4 regions of the Neptuniibacter sp. QD37_11 genome follow, and region 1 is predicted to be linked to each of the others. Evidence: predicted binding sites of a transcription regulator. Region 1 holds the regulator's gene; each other region holds the start of a gene.
The links. The regulator FNR, encoded in region 1, switches genes on or off when oxygen is low (the NO sensors DNR and NnrR bind a similar motif). The targets are predictions, from matches to a motif close to TTGATNTANATCAA.

Region 1 (4,219 bases):
ATCGGACAAGCAATCATGCTGGGTGGCCTATGGGGTTGGCTGCCATGCGGTTTGGTTTATAGCACTTTAATTTGGGCTTCAGCAGCATCCGACTGGCTAACCAGCGCACAATTGATGGCGGCATTTGGCGTAGGCACTTTGCCTGCCATGCTGTTAACCGGTGTACTGGCCCAACAAGTTAAACAAATTCTTCAGAAGCGTCTGACCCAACATATCTCGGGCGCAATCATTATTGGAATGGGCTTATACAGCATCCCTTGGATGGGAATATTCCAACAATAACTGAGCACTTTTCGCAAGAAACTGATTACAGAGGAAGACAAACGTGGATAACAATCTGATTAAATGGGATCTGGACTTGATCAAACGATACGACCTATCGGGTCCTCGTTATACATCCTACCCTACTGCTGTTCAGTTTGACCCAGAGTTGTCTCCTAGTGATCTAGTAACAACCGGACAAAACTCTGCGGACATCAATGATCCACTTTCGCTGTATGTTCACATCCCATTCTGTGCGCATGTTTGCTACTACTGCGCATGTAATAAAGTGATCACGCGCAACCGCAAAAAAGCACAGCCTTATCTGGATACACTTTATAAAGAGATGGCTCAGCTATCTAAGTGGTACAGCAATGACCGCAAAGTAACTCAGCTACATTGGGGGGGCGGTACTCCAACATTCATTAGCCACGAGCAGATGGTCGAGCTAATGGCTGAAATGCGCAAAAACTTTAACCTTCTTGATGACGATAGCGGTGATTACTCCATCGAAATTGATCCTCGTGAAGCAAGCCTAGAAACAATCAAAGTCCTACGAGAGATCGGTTTTAACCGTATCAGTCTAGGTCTACAGGATATCGATCCAAAAGTTCAGGAAGCAGTAAACCGCGTTCAGTCAGTAGAACAAACAGCAACAATTCTAGAAGAAGCTCGCAGATTAGGTTTCCGTTCCCTGAACCTAGATTTGATCTACGGACTTCCTTACCAAACATTCGAAGGTTTTAACGCAACACTCGATACTGTGATCGAAATGAATCCAGATCGTCTTTCAGTATTCAACTACGCTCATCTTCCAGACCGTTTCCGTCCGCAGCGTCATATTCAGGAAGAAACACTGCCTAGCCCAGAGACTAAGCTTGCGATTCTAGAATCCACCATTAATAAGCTGCTTGATGCAGGTTATGTTTATATAGGTATGGACCACTTTGCTAAGCCTGATGATGAGCTAGCCATTGCTCAGCGCACAGGTAAATTACATCGTAATTTCCAAGGCTATACGACTCATTCAGAGTGCGACCTTGTCGCTATGGGCGTTTCGTCAATTAGCCAAATCGGCTCTGTTTATTATCAAAATGAGCATGACATGCCTTATTACAGTGCTGCAGTAGATAGTAACGCTCATGCAATTAAGCGCGGTGTAAGCCTGACGCAAGATGACATCATCCGTCGTCATGTAATCACACAGCTAATCTGCCACTTTGAGCTAGACAAAACAGCGGTTGAATCAAAATTTGATATTGCTTTCGACGACTATTTCGCAACTTCCATTGCTGAGCTAGAAGCATTTACTAAAGATGGCTTAATCAGCATGAATGCAAATGAGATTGTAGTCTCTCCTGCTGGTCGCCTATTGATTCGTCGTATATGTATGGCATTTGATGCATATATACCAAAAGATCAGAGTTCACAGCGTTTCTCGAAGATTATTTAACTTTCCGTATTTACGGAAATATTACATAATCAGTGGGTAGCCATTCGATATAACCACGACAGGATCGCACTATGAGTGATAACAAGGCAACTGATGGAAAACTACGTAGTCTACAGCAGGTAAGCTGCAACACTTGTAGTCTGAGCTCTTTGTGTCTGCCCGTATCTCTGGATATGACAGAGATGGAACGCCTGGACAACATTATCGACAAAAGCCGCCCACTGAAAAAAGGCGAGCATCTTTTCCACCAAGGCGAAGAATTTGCGAGTGTTTATGCCATCCGCGTCGGCACAGTAAAAACTTACACAATCACAAATGAAGGTGAAGAGCAGATCACCGGGTTCTACTTCCCAGGTGAACTGGTTGGTATGAGCGGTTTTGATAACAACGAATACCCTGTATCTGCAAAAATCCTCGAAACAACTACGGTTTGTGAAATTCCGTTCGAGCGTTTGGACGAACTTTCCGGTCAGTTACCTGAATTACGCCGCCAACTGCTGCGTACGATGAGTAAAGAGATCCGTGAAGAGCAACAGATGATGCTGCTCCTATCGAAGAAGAATGCTGAAGAACGTGTTGCAACATTCCTTGTGAAATTATCGATGCGTTTTAAAGCACGTGGTTATTCTGAAACAAGTTTCCGTTTATCGATGTCGCGTAACGAGATCGGTAACTATCTAGGCCTTGCAGTTGAAACCGTAAGTCGAATTTTTACCCGCTTCCAGAAGTCCGAACTATTACAAGTTGAAGGTAAAGAGGTTCATATCCAGGATCTGGATAAACTTTACGAACTATCTGGCGAGTGTCCAGCTAAGGACGCTGAAGAGCCTGTAACTGCTCAATGTGGCAAAGGCACTTGCAGTTAGCCCCTACACATAAAAAAGCACCGATCGCTTTCGCAACCGGTGCTTATTTAGTCGCACAATTAAGTAGCCATCTCAATGTGTAACCCAACGCATTTATTAAAGCTTTTGCTGCGTAATAAAACATTGAGCTGTGTCAAAACCTGCTGTTTCTAAGGAGTTCTTCATGTCATATGACGAATGTTATGTGAAATCCGTAATTCGTACGATCCCAGACTGGCCGGAGCCAGGCGTTCAATTCCGCGATATCACTCCACTATTTAAAGATCCTAAAGCGCTTCGCATGATCTCTGATGCATTTATCCAGCGCTATATCGACAGTGACATCACGCATATTGCGAGTATTGATGCTCGTGGTTTTTTGATCAGCTCCATCATGTCTTACCACCTGAACATTCCTTTGGTACTCGTCCGTAAAAAAGGCAAACTACCGGGTGAAACCATTCATCAGGAATACCAGCTTGAATACGGTACTGCAGCTGTAGAGATGCAGACTGATGCTGTGAAGGAAGGCGATCGCGTTTTGGTATTTGATGACCTGATTGCTACAGGTGGCACTATCTTAGCAGCGTGCAGTCTCATCAAAGAACTTGGTGCGGAAGTGTCAGAAGCAGCAGCACTAATCGATCTGCCAGACCTACAAGGTTCTAGCAAAATCCAAGATGCAGGTGTACCAGTACATACCCTTCTTGCTTACGCTGGCATCTAATTAAAACCTGACGGCAGCCCAATCTAATCGCTGCCGTCAGTTTTATCCCTTTCTTACTTATCCCGCTAGCTAATTCTTCACCTCTCTTTTATTTCAGCCAATTGCAGATTTTCTCTTCCATCGCGTACAAATCTTGCCTACCATGCTCTGCCAATTTTTTCGTTTTCTGGAGCTGCTATGTGGTTTAAAAATGTAATTTTCTATCGCCTAACTGAAGCGTTTGAATACACTCAAGAGCAGCTGCAAGAAAAACTTATCGAACACGCTTTTCATCCATGTAAAAGCCAAGAACTTAGCCGTTATGGCTGGGTATCGCCATGTCACTTATTAGATGATGTTCACGCGCATCAGGTACACGGTATGTTTATGGTGGCTGCACGCAAGGAAGAAAAGATCCTTCCCGGCGCCGTTATTAAAGACGCCGTTGGCGAAAAAGTTGCGGTCATCGAACATGAACAAGCACGCAAAGTGTACAAGAAAGAACGCGACCAACTGAAAGATGAAGTGATTCTTGATCTATTGCCTCGTGCCTTCAGTAAATTCCAGCAGACCACCGCTCTGATCAACCCTGCAGCTGGCTGGATTGCAGTAGATGCTTCTAGCCATAAACGCGCAGAAGAGCTACTAAGTCATCTTCGTGGCACATTAGGCAGTCTGCCAATCACACTGCCTGATGTAAACCAATCACCTTCTGCCGTTATGTCACATTGGTTGGAGCAACACGACAGCATCCCACAAGGCTTTGAAGTACTAGATGAATGTGAGCTACGTGATAACGTTTTAGAAGGCGGCGTAATTCGAATCAAAGGCCAACAACTAGAAGATGAAGAGTTTGTTGCTCACCTAGAAGCAGGCAAGCGTGTAGTTAAGCTCGCTCTAGAATGGGATGAGCAACTCAAGATTACTCTGCAAGAAGATCTGTCTATCAAACGT
Region 2 (4,219 bases), 330 kb from region 1:
CAGGGTATCCTGTATGCCGCTTAATAGGGCATCTGCTTCACTTTGCAAGGCTGAACGGTCACTTTCATTTAGAATCCCATTTTGAGCTTGAATGGACAGTTCGCGAATACGTTGTAGCGAATCATTGACTTGATTAATACCACCATCTGCAATCTGAAGTGCTGATACACCATCAAGACTATTCCGAATGGCTGCGCTATTTCCTCTAATTTGAGTTTGGAAGTCGATAAGTACTTGCAGGCCGGCAGGATCGATCGCTGCATTATTTATTCGCTGGCCGGAAGCAAGCTGTTCTTCAGTTTCATTTATTCGATTCTGAATCTGATTGAATTGAGAGTAGGGGCTGGTAGCAAACCCAGTTGGATTTATAGGCATGAGTGCGCTCCTGATTTAACTATATCAGTATAGTGCGTACACACGGTTTATGAGTTGATTTTTGTTCAGGTGAAATGGATAAAAAAAGGGCGCACAACTGTGCGCCCTGAAATCTTGCAATGGAATAAACACGGACGAGTACAAAACCGTTGTACTCATAAACTCTAGGTAAAGAAGCAGCCCTAAAGTAAAACTAATAATAGGTATAAATATTCGTGACGCCAATGGTTCCTTAGTGTCCATTAAATAAGCAGGGGTATTTACACCTTTTTGACCCTGTATATTGAGTATTACTGAAGTTTGATTAATCTAAGGGTCTAATAAGATAAAGCTACCTGAAAGGCAGCTTTATCAGAGGTTTTATTGCAGGTAAGCAGTGCTTTTTTAAGACTCAATAGGCATCTTACAGATATCAGGATGTTGTTCTAAGGTACTGATTAGCAGTTCCATCTCTTCTTGTGTACCAATCGATATGCGAAGGTAATTATCGATACCTGGTTTGCTGAAGTAGCGTACCAGGACCTTCTTCGTACGAAGGAAACCCATCAATTCAGCGGCCTCAATAAAGCGGTGCGTGCTGAATAAGAAGTTAGTTTTAGACGGTAAGCTAATAAAACCTAACTCTTCTAAACGATTAACCGTCCACTCACGTGTCTCGATAATTTTCTTCGTAGTCGCTTCGAAGTAGTCGTTATCTTCAACAGCGGCAACGGCTGATTCAATTGCTAGCATGTCTAGAGGGTAAGAGTTAAAACTATTTTTAACGCGTTCTAGACCTGCAATCAAATCTTCGTGACCAATTGCGAATCCAACTCGCATACCTGCTAGAGAACGAGATTTGGAGAAGGTCTGAATCACCAAAACATTGTCATATTTTTGGGTTAATTCAACAGCGCTAGAAGCGCCAAAATCTACATAGGCTTCATCAACCACAATCACGGTTTCTGTATTGCGTTGAGCTAATGCTTCAATATCACCTAACTCAATTGCTCGGCTAGTTGGCGCATTCGGGTTAGCGAAAATAATACCGCCATTTGGCTGGTTATAGTCTTCTAGGTTTAACTCAAAGTTATCACCTAGGGGTAACAGCTTAAATTCGATATCAAAAAGATTGCAGTAAACCGGATAGAAACTGTATGTGAATTCTGGCATCAGCAGAGGTTGTTCTTGTTGGAAGAACGCTGCAAAGGTATGAGCAAGTACCTCATCAGAACCGTTACCAACAAAGACATTCTTACGCTCAACTTCAAAGTGGTTAGCAAGTGCATCTTTTAACTGAGTGCAATCTGGGTCGGAGTAGAGTCGTAACCTAGCTGTATCAAAGTTATTGATCACCGCTGCCGCCTTCGGCGAAGGAGGGTAAGGGTTTTCGTTGGTGTTTAACTTTGTGATACCGCTTTCTTTAGGCTGCTCACCCGGCACGTAAGGTGTTAGACGCTGAATTGCGTCACTCCAATATTTGCTCATTATTGATCCGTAATACTCGAAGACAGCACTTTGCTGTGTTATTTGGCATGAGTGAATAATTTCGCAGAAGGATAGCAGAATTTGTTTACGCGTTTAACAACAGACTGGATTCTTAATCTATGGCAAGAGCCTTTATACCGTTATCTTGCTAGCATTTCTTTCGAGTACAGTGCAAGGTTAACAGCCGAGAGGGGAGGCTCGACTGTTAGTTAAAATTCGGATTCATAGTGGCCGGTACTATTTAGGCGCAATGACGGCTGATAAACATAGCTGTTACTGTATCCATGGTATTAATATGATTTACAAACCAAGGGATTACAGTGTTTTTAAGGTAGCTGTTTAATTCTGCGCGGTTATGGTTTGCTTGCCATTGTTGTTGAGTTTCACGTATCTCCTGTAAAACGCGTTCATGCTCACCTTTATGGCATGTATAGGGTGGGAAGTTCATTCGTATCATCTGTTCTTCTTCGCGGGCGAAGTGTTCGGCATTGTGTTGGTAAAAGCCGGATAAAGCACCATCAACTTCACGGTCATTACCTGTTTCCAAAGTGTTGAATAACTGATTAAGAAGGGTGACAGCTTCTGCATGATCATCATTCATAAAATCAACCGCGACTTGTGGGATATCAGTTACTTCAACTTGCATAGGTAAGTCCTCTCTAATGGAAATGCAAATCCATCTTATCTCTTCGACGCTTTTTAGATATTGATGTCAGTCAATAAACATATGTCTAAAATACATCTAAATGACCTCAGACTTTATAAGTGTTAAGGGATTAACCATTTTATCTGGATGAGTGGTTAGTCTTTATCCCTCTCTAAATCTTAACCTGCAAATAAGTTGTTGAAAAACAAGAATAATATTTTTGGCCCGAACTTTGCCAATAGATGACTGAACAAAAAAATAAAAATGTTACACGTAGTTATGCATAGCTAATCAAAGATGAGGGCATAGCTGTGGTGGCTGGCATTGGCGGAGAGACATATGTCACAAATTGAAACCTTCTATGAGGTTATGCGACGTCAGGGTATTACGCGTCGTAGCTTCCTGAAATATTGTAGCTTAACGGCTGCAGCCTTAGGTTTAGGGCCAACATTTGCACCTAGAATTGCGCATGCAATGGAAACCAAAGAGCGTACACCGGTAATCTGGTTGCATGGTTTAGAGTGTACTTGCTGTTCTGAATCGTTTATTCGTTCGGCTCACCCGTTGGTAAAAGATGTTGTTCTATCCATGATCTCTTTGGATTACGACGACACCTTGATGGCTTCAGCTGGCCACCAAGCGCAGGAAATCCTTTATGAAACGATGGAAAAATATAAAGGTAAATACATCCTTGCCGTAGAAGGTAACCCGCCATTAAATGAAGATGGTATGTTCTGTATCTCCGGTGGTAAACCTTTTGTTGAAAAACTGAAGTATGCAGCCAAGGATGCTGCTGCCATTATCGCATGGGGCTCTTGTGCATCTTGGGGCTGTGTTCAAGCTGCACGTCCAAACCCAACCCAAGCGGTACCTATCCATAAAGTTATTACTGATAAACCAATTATCAAAGTACCAGGTTGTCCTCCAATCGCTGAGGTAATGACCGGTGTGATCACCTATATGCTGACCTTCGGCAAAATGCCTGAACTAGACCGTCAAGGTCGTCCAAAAATGTTCTACAGCCAGCGTATTCACGATAAGTGTTATCGCCGTCCACACTTTGATGCAGGCCAGTTCGTAGAAGAGTGGGATGATGAAGGCGCACGTAAAGGTTACTGCCTTTATAAAGTGGGGTGTAAAGGCCCAACTACTTATAACGCTTGTTCAACTGTACGTTGGAATGAGGGTGTCTCTTTCCCAATTCAGGCCGGTCACGGTTGTATTGGTTGTTCTGAAGATGGTTTCTGGGACAAAGGTTCGTTCTATAACCGTTTAACCGATATTCATCAGTTTGGTATCGAGAAAAATGCAGATGAGATTGGTATGGCTGTAGCGGGTGGTGTTGGTGCCGCTGTTGCTGCGCATGCGGCGGTAAGTGCGGTTAAGCGTGCTCAGCATAAAGGAGATCAGGAATAATGAATAAGCCATTTAATGCGAGTGATTTAGATAACAGTGGCCGACGCATTGTTGTAGACCCTGTAACCCGGATTGAAGGACATATGCGTTGTGAGGTGAATGTTGATGAAAACAACGTTATTCGTAACGCTGTATCAACAGGCACCATGTGGCGTGGCCTCGAAGTGATTCTTAAAGGTCGTGATCCACGTGATGCTTGGGCCTTTGTTGAGCGAATTTGTGGCGTTTGTACAGGTACTCATGCTTTGACATCGGTACGTGCGGTAGAAGATGCTTTAGGCATTCAGGTGCCTTTGAATGCACACCTTATCCGTC
Region 3 (4,219 bases), 680 kb from region 1:
CCCTCCTAAGGGACAGGCCAGGGGTTCGAATCCTCTCTGGGACACCATTTCCCAATGACTTAGAGTTTACCGCAATAAGTTACCCAATGAGCCTTTAGGCAATAACGCAACATCATGGCTTAGGTAACGCTTCAACTGATGCTGCTTATCAAGCTCAATACCTTCTAAGCTAAAACGCTCCGAAAGCTTTAGATATCGCTGAACCATTTTTATACGCTCATCGCGCTTCTCTTTGCTATCTCTAGCCGTTTCTAAGAAGAGCTGAGCTAAATTTAACAATGCGTTTACATTGCTGGAATCATATTCGGTCGCTAAACCAAAATATTTGAGCGCCTGAGGCATCTTTCCTGATAAATAGTGTTTCACGCCTAAGCGATTCACTTTAATACTCATATCAGGATCGTGTTTCTTACCTGGCACTTTCTTCTGCTTCGCAACAGGCTCCAATATAGGCACAGCATCACCCATAACACTCAAAAGCTCTCGATCAAGATCTAAAGGTGTAGCCAGTTCTGAATTAATACGCTGAGCATCTCGCGTGGCCTTATTCGCAGCATCGGTATCACCTACCTGGTGGTACATCTCACTTTTCAGAAGAGCTGCGCGAACTTGTAGTTGTTCATCCCTCGGAAACGCCTGGTAAGCCTGCGAAATGGTATTTTCAAATTCATTGAAAAGCTCTATCGCCATTCCACCATCGGCATTCTTTGCTTCTAGGCGCTTTACATTTGCAAGACGAAGATAAGGATCAGGGGATTTATAACAGCTGCGCCGACCCAGGACGATTGACTTCTTATAAGCCCCACCCGCCATATCTAGTTGTTTCGTTTGCGTAGCTAAACGGCCCAACTCCATCTGTCGGGGGATACCCATAGGAGATTTCTGAGTCGCTTCAGCAACGGCCTCTCTTGCTTGATCCAAATCCCCTTCCTTCTCATGGGTCTGAGCAAGCAAATCATATGCAGCAATCAGCAATGGATACTCTGCAATAAGTTCTAGCAGAAGAGCCTTCGCCTCTTTGAACTGCTCCTGCTGGAGCATAGCTTCTGCCCAAACGATACCTGCTTCTTTATCGTGGCTTTTCCAATATTGCTTCTCAGCAACTTTGGCACATTCTTTCGGCCTCTGAAATTTAAGCAACAGGCGAGCAAGGATTAGCTGCGCTTCGTCATATTCCTGATCATAAGGCGCAAAGTTATGCTGACAGAAAGTGATAGCCGCAGGTAGATCACCGATCTCTAGAGCATCATCAACAGGCTTAAAGACTGATTTTCGGTAAAGGATATTATCTAGACGATGTTTAAGCTCATCCACCGAAAACGGCTTCATGATCATATCATCGGGACGGCTGTCAATTGCATGCAATACAACTTCTTGAGATGCATCGCTAGTCATAAAGATCCAGCAAGCCGTAGGCTTGATGAAACCACGATAACGACACTCTTCCAGCAATTGGATACCGGTGACACTATCATTCACATTATGACCGAGAAGAATAACATCGTAGTTATTCTCAGAAATTTCATTTAAAACTCGGTCATTGATAGTAACGGCCTTGAGATTGGCAACGCCCATACTCCTCAGCATATAGAAGATAGTAGATCGCATGTTGCCACTGCTTTCTATCAGTAGAACTTGCTTATCAGAATAATCTACTTTCGCCACTCAACCGTCCATATACGCAAAAAGGATATTGGAAGTATAAAAGCCTATTCGATATGACAAAAGCATTTCCTGCAAACAAAAAAAAGCACCGGGTGTAGGGTGAACACTCGATGCCAAGACAGTTCTATGCTGTGACAACCATCCTATCCCGAGGGCATGCAAACACTAATGATCCAGATCAAGAAAAATCTAACTCTAAGGTGTAGGCTTGAGGTATTGAGACGATGTAATGAGATCCTGCTTTTTGGGTTTCAGGTAAACTAAACAAAACTTATAAAAAAAGCGTACTTATGACTACTGCATTTATCACTCATGAAGATTGCGGCCTACACAATATGGGCCCAGAACATCCTGAAAGCCCAATTCGCTTGGTAGCCATCCAGAAAGTATTGGAAAAAACGGGCCTAATGCAGGATCTTGAACGAATCCAGTCCGTCCACGTATTACCTGAACAAGTACAACTCGCCCACGCTCATCTACATCAAAAGCGCTTGGAGATGAAACTACCTGAACAAGGCGTGGTGTATACCGACGATGATACAGCTCTTTGCCCGCACTCCTTACATGCAGCCAGCTTAGCCGCAGGCTCTGCTGTAATGGCAGTTAACAGAGTAATCAGTGGCAAATCTAAAAACGCTTTTTGCGCTACGCGCCCACCTGGTCATCATGCCGAGCATAACAATGCGATGGGATTTTGCTTCTATAACAATGCTGCTATTGCAGCTATGCATGCCCTACAGCAGCCTGGTATAGAACGTGTTGCTATCTTTGATTTCGATGTACACCAGGGTAACGGTACCGTAGATATCTTTAAAGACAGACCTGAAGTACTGATTTGCTCCACATTCCAACACCCATTCTATCCAGAGCGTTACTGTGATTTTGTTCGAGATCACATCATTAACTGCCCTATGGATGCTCATAGCGACGGCATGGTATTCCGTAAACTTGTTGAGTCGCGCTGGCTACCTGCCATCCAAGCTCATAAGCCAGATATGATCATTATATCTGCAGGCTTTGATGCTCATCATGAAGACCCTATGGCAGATATTAAGCTTAATGAAGAAGACTATCGCTGGGTTACTCAGTTGCTCCTAGACGCAGCTCGCACTTACAGCCAAAACCGCGTTGTTTCGGTTCTAGAAGGCGGTTACAACCCTGTATCCTTAGCATTCAGCGTACAAGCTCATTTAGAAGTATTCGCCGGGCATTAGACGAGAGGGTATTTTAGCTCTCAAAAGAAACAAAAAAGGCTGCCAATGGCAGCCTTTTTAGTTCTACAAGCTAATAATTAGCTTACGAATTTGATCATTACGCCCGCTGCAATCGCAGAACCGATTACACCAGCAACGTTTGGACCCATCGCATGCATCAACAGGAAGTTTTGAGAGTTGTACTCAAGACCGATCTTGTTAGATACACGTGCAGCCATAGGTACCGCAGATACACCTGCCGAACCGATTAGTGGGTTGATCGCATTGCCACCCATCATCTTGTTCATAATCTTAGCCATGATCACACCAGCAGCTGTACCGATACAGAATGCAACGATACCTAGCGCCATGATGCCTAGCGTTTCAAGATCCAAGAACTTATCAGCAGAAAGTTTAGAACCTACAGATAGACCCAAGAAGATTGTAACGATGTTTATCAGAGCATTCTGAGCAGTATCGCTTAGACGATCTACTACACCACACTCACGCATCAAGTTACCGAAACAGAACATACCCAATAGAGGTGCTGCATCTGGAAGCAATAGTGCTACTAGGATCAACAGTACGATTGGGAACAGAATCTTCTCAAGCTTAGTTACGTGACGTAACTGGCTCATCTGGATCTTACGCTCAGCTTCTGTAGTCAACGCACGCATAATTGGTGGCTGAATCAGAGGTACTAGCGCCATGTAAGAGTATGCAGCTACCGCAATTGCACCCAATAGGTGTGGAGCTAGCAAACTAGTTACGTAGATCGCAGTTGGGCCATCAGCACCACCGATGATACCGATTGCTGCTGCTTCTTGGATGTTGAAGTCCATGATGCCCATAGAAGACATTGCAACCGCACCCAGTACAGTTGCGAAAATGCCGAACTGAGCAGCCGCACCCAAGAACAGGGTACGTGGGTTAGCCAACAACGGACCAAAGTCTGTCATTGCACCAACACCCATGAAGATCAACAACGGAGCTGCTGTAGAGCCAATTGCTACGCTATAGAAGTTGTATAGCATGCCATTCGCATAACCACCATCTTTAGCTACGTTGATTGCATCTTGAATCTGAGCAGCTGAAGCAGTGTTATGGTAGGCATACAGAATTTCTTTTGGATCAGTGCTAGTGATACTTAGCGCAGAAGCCAAACCATTCATCACTTCAGGAACAGCAAAGTGCACAGCATTTTCTACAGCTGTGTATGCTAAGCCAGCTTCTGGAATGTTCGCCATGATGCCACCGAAACCGATTGGCACAAGTAGTAGCGGTTCGAAATTCTTTTTGATGGCCAAGAACAGAAGCAAAAGGCCAACTAAAATCATTACGATCTGACCACCACTGATGTT
Region 4 (4,219 bases), 1.6 Mb from region 1:
TGATGCTCTTTACCGTAACGGCGTTTGTAATCAGCTTGGTACTCAGTGTAGTTACCTTCGAAGAACTCTACGTGGGAGTCGCCTTCGTAAGCCAGCATGTGAGTACAGATACGGTCAAGGAACCAACGGTCGTGGGAAATAACTACCGCACAACCTGGGAAGGCTAGAAGAGCTTCCTCAAGGGCACGTAGTGTTTCGATATCAAGGTCGTTGGTTGGTTCGTCCAATAGCAGAACGTTGCCGCCTTCTTTAAGGAGTTTCGCCATATGCAGACGGTTACGCTCACCACCAGAAAGATCTTTAACGAACTTCTGCTGATCGCCGCCTTTGAAGTTAAAGCGGCCACAGTAAGAGCGTGAAGGCGTCGTGTAGTTGCCTACTGTGATCATGTCCTGACCATCAGATAGTTCTTCAAACACTGTTTTGTCGCCGTTTAGATCGCGAGACTGGTTAACGTAAGCTAACTGCACAGTAGAACCGATTTCGATCTCACCAGAATCTGGTTGCTCTTCGCCAGCGATCATGCGGAACAGCGTGGATTTACCTGCGCCGTTACCACCGATAATGCCAACGATAGCGCCTTGTGGGATCGAGAAGCTTAGGTCTTCAAACAGAACCTTGTCGCCGTAAGCTTTAGAAATTCCATTCGCATCGATAACTTTATCGCCAAGACGTGGCCCTGGTGGAATATAGATTTCCTGTGTTTCATTACGAGATTGGAACTCTTTAGAGTTCATCTCTTCGAACTGCTTAAGACGCGCTTTAGATTTAGACTGACGCCCTTTGGAGCCCTGACGAACCCATTCAAGTTCAGCTGCAACAGATTTACGGTGAGCTGCTTCCTGCTTCGCTTCTTGTTCTAGACGAGCTTCTTTCTGTTCTAACCAAGAAGAGTAGTTACCTTCGTATGGAATGCCGCGACCACGGTCAAGTTCCAAAATCCAGCCAGCAGCGTTATCTAGGAAATAACGGTCGTGGGTAATTGCCACAACGGTACCTGGGTATTCCTGAAGGAAGCGCTCGATCCAAGCAACAGATTCTGCATCCAAGTGGTTGGTTGGTTCGTCTAGAAGCAGCATGTCTGGCTTGTCTAACAGTAAGCGACATAGCGCTACACGACGACGTTCACCGCCGGATAGGTGCTTAACTTCTGCATCCCAGGCAGGAAGGCGCATCGCATCAGCAGCACGTTCAAGTGCTGTTTCAAGGTTGTGACCATCTTTAGCTTGGATCAGGTTTTCAAATTCAGCTTGTTTCTTAGCCAATTCATCAAAGTCAGCATCTGGTTCTGCGTAAGCTGCATAAACAGCTTCTAGACCATCTAGCGCTTCTTTAACATCAGCAACTGACTCTTCAACGATCTCACGAACTGTTTTTGTTTCGTCCAGTTCTGGTTCTTGAGGTAGGTAACCTACGTTGATGCCAGGCATTGGGCGAGCTTCACCGATGATGTCGGTATCTAAGCCAGCCATGATTTTTAGCAGGGTAGATTTACCCGCACCGTTCAGACCCAATACACCAATTTTGGCGCCAGGGAAAAAAGAAAGAGAGATGTCTTTCAGGATTTCACGCTTTGGCGGAACAATTTTGCCAACGCGGTTCATTGAATAAACGTATTGAGCCATGAAGGGTTCAACTCTTGTTTGTTAAATAATTAATGCTCCCGATTTTACCGGAAATTGGTAATTAATATCTATCTTGATCCTGATCAATTTTTGTACTGGCGAGAGTCGAAGGGCTTTCTAAACTGAGATTACGAATCTGCTGTATAGAAAGTAACCACATAATAGAGGAGAGTGATCATGGGTGAACTATCAAGATTTAACAGCCTTTTTGATGATGCTTTCTTGAATCGTTTCTTTGTTCCAGTGACTACAAGCGGCGATGATAAAGTGCCTGCTATAGATATTCATGAATCTGATACCGGGTATTGTATAAAGGCTGATTTACCTGGAGTGAAAAAAGAGGATGTACAGGTAAGTTTAGAGCATGGTTTGTTAACGATTAAGGCTGAAACTAAAACAGAGGATAAGGAAGAAAAAGAAGGGAAAATAATTCGTCAGGAGCGTCATTTCGGACAATTTGTAAGACGGTTATCGGTTGGTGATAGTGTTGATCCAGATAAAATTACAGCGAAATTTGATAATGGAGTATTGGAAGTCAATTTGCCCAAGCCAGACCCGGGCGCTGCTAAAACGGCGAATGTAAAAGTCGAATGATCCTATTCCGATTGTAAAAAAGAGCTTGGGGGAGCCCCTGAGCTCTTTTTATTGAATAAAATTGAAGCAGTTTTGCGGATGATTCAAGTGTATCCGCGGAAATGTTTCGCTATAATACGCGCTTTCCCAATTCCCAAATGGTTCTACGCTGGAATATTCTGGCGGCTTTGCCGTTGTTGTTGCAGCTGAACAGGGTCCACATTGTATTCAGGGGACAGAAACTCCTATGTTTAGCAAAGATATGACTATCGCTGATTTCGACGCGGATCTATGGTCTGCAATGCAGGCTGAAACTGTACGTCAGGAAGAGCACATCGAACTGATTGCGTCTGAAAACTACACTAGCCCTCGCGTTATGGAAGCTCAGGGTTCTGCGCTGACTAACAAATACGCTGAAGGTTATCCTAACAAGCGTTACTACGGTGGATGTGAACACGTAGATGTTGTAGAGCAGCTAGCGATTGATCGTGCTAAAGAGTTGTTCGGTGCAACTTACGCAAACGTTCAGCCTCATTCTGGTTCTCAAGCTAACGCTGCTGTTTACATGGCGCTTTGTCAGCCAGGCGATACTGTTCTGGGTATGAGCCTTGCTCACGGTGGTCACTTGACTCACGGTGCTGCAGTTTCTTTCTCTGGTCGTATCTACAATGCGGTTCAGTACGGTCTAAACCCAGAAACGGGCGAAATTGATTACGCTGAAGTTGAGCGTCTAGCTGAAGAGCACAAACCAAAAATGATCGTTGCAGGTTTCTCTGCATACTCACGTGTTGTTGATTGGCAGCGTTTCCGCGATATCGCAGACAAAGTAGGCGCGTTCCTATTTGTTGATATGGCTCACATCGCAGGTCTTGTTGCTGCAGGCGTTTACCCATCTCCAATCGGTGTTGCTGACGTTGTTACAACAACAACTCACAAAACACTAGGTGGCCCACGTGGTGGTTTGATCCTATCTGCAAATGCTGATGAAGATCTGCAGAAGAAACTTAACTTCGCTGTATTCCCAGAATCTCAGGGCGGCCCATTGATGCACGTAATCGCTGGTAAAGCGGTTTGCTTCAAAGAAGCAATGGACCCAGAGTGGAAAGAGTACCAAGCTCAGGTTGTTAAAAACGCTCAGGCGATGGCTGAAACTTTCATGAAGCGCGGTATTAAGATCGTTTCTGAAGGTACTGATGATCACCTATTCCTTGTTGATATGATCGACAAAGAATTTACAGGTAAAGATGCTGATGCAGCGCTAGGTCGTGCCAACATCACTGTAAACAAAAACTCTGTTCCAAACGATCCACGTTCTCCGTTTGTAACATCTGGTCTACGTATCGGTACGCCAGCTGTAACGCGCCGTGGTTTCAAAGAAGCAGAAGTTACAGAGCTAACAAACTGGATCTGCGACATTCTAGATGACATCAACAACGATGATGTGATCGCACGTGTTAAATCTCAAGTTAAAGAGATCTGCGCACGTTTCCCTGTATACAAGTAAAACAGGGTTCCGGCTGTAAGTTATAGTCGGAAAAATGTACAATCCTCGGGCGACCCAAAAGGTCGCCCTTTTTTGTTCTCAGACTAAGCTCAGAGAAGATAAACGCTCTTTACACAGGAAAAGTTGATGCATTGTCCTTTTTGTCATGCCAATGAAACCAAAGTGGTTGATTCTCGACTGGTGGCCGAAGGTCAGCAGGTGCGTCGACGTCGCGAGTGTATTAACTGTAATGAGCGCTTTACCACCTACGAAGCAGCAGAGCTGCTGATGCCACGCCTAATTAAGGCTGATGGCTCTCGCCAACCATTTGATGATGAAAAACTCCGTGCAGGTATTCATCGAGCGCTAGAAAAACGTCCCGTCTCTATCGAAGAGTTTGAAGCTTGTATTAACCGTATTAAGCATCGTCTACGTGCGACTGGTGAGCGCGAGTTGCCTTCACGTCAGATTGGTGAAGAAGTGATGGCTGAACTACGTAAACTCGATGAAGTTGCTTATGTACGTTTTGCTTCTGTGT

Region 2: ACMXYT_RS09190 (bacteriohemerythrin) is a predicted target of FNR. The motif match lies at 2,549-2,562, and genes of this name have one in related genera.
Region 3: ACMXYT_RS14150 (histone deacetylase family protein) is a predicted target of FNR. The motif match lies at 1,834-1,847, and genes of this name have one in related genera.
Region 4: ACMXYT_RS01530 (Hsp20/alpha crystallin family protein) is a predicted target of FNR. The motif match lies at 1,699-1,712, and genes of this name have one in related genera.

The regions. Positions count from the first base shown of each region.
Region 1 is NZ_CP180552.1:2,340,732-2,344,950, forward strand. Features, by position in the region: gene ACMXYT_RS10780 (sulfite exporter TauE/SafE family protein) at 1-282, shown strand, start outside; gene hemN (oxygen-independent coproporphyrinogen III oxidase) at 326-1,714, shown strand; gene fnr (fumarate/nitrate reduction transcriptional regulator Fnr) at 1,786-2,580, shown strand; gene ACMXYT_RS10795 (adenine phosphoribosyltransferase) at 2,744-3,286, shown strand; gene rdgC (recombination-associated protein RdgC) at 3,464-4,219, shown strand, end outside.
Region 2 is NZ_CP180552.1:2,006,033-2,010,251, reverse strand. Features, by position in the region: gene ACMXYT_RS09200 (flagellin) at 1-375, opposite strand, end outside; gene hisC (histidinol-phosphate transaminase) at 760-1,842, opposite strand; gene ACMXYT_RS09190 (bacteriohemerythrin) at 2,084-2,488, opposite strand; gene ACMXYT_RS09185 (hydrogenase small subunit) at 2,828-3,904, shown strand; gene ACMXYT_RS09180 (nickel-dependent hydrogenase large subunit) at 3,904-4,219, shown strand, end outside.
Region 3 is NZ_CP180552.1:3,020,983-3,025,201, forward strand. Features, by position in the region: tRNA gene ACMXYT_RS14140 (tRNA-Arg) at 1-47, shown strand, start outside; gene ACMXYT_RS14145 (response regulator) at 67-1,665, opposite strand; gene ACMXYT_RS14150 (histone deacetylase family protein) at 1,956-2,879, shown strand; gene ACMXYT_RS14155 (sodium ion-translocating decarboxylase subunit beta) at 2,957-4,219, opposite strand, start outside.
Region 4 is NZ_CP180552.1:345,807-350,025, forward strand. Features, by position in the region: gene ettA (energy-dependent translational throttle protein EttA) at 1-1,625, opposite strand, end outside; gene ACMXYT_RS01530 (Hsp20/alpha crystallin family protein) at 1,803-2,219, shown strand; gene glyA (serine hydroxymethyltransferase) at 2,446-3,702, shown strand; gene nrdR (transcriptional regulator NrdR) at 3,829-4,219, shown strand, end outside.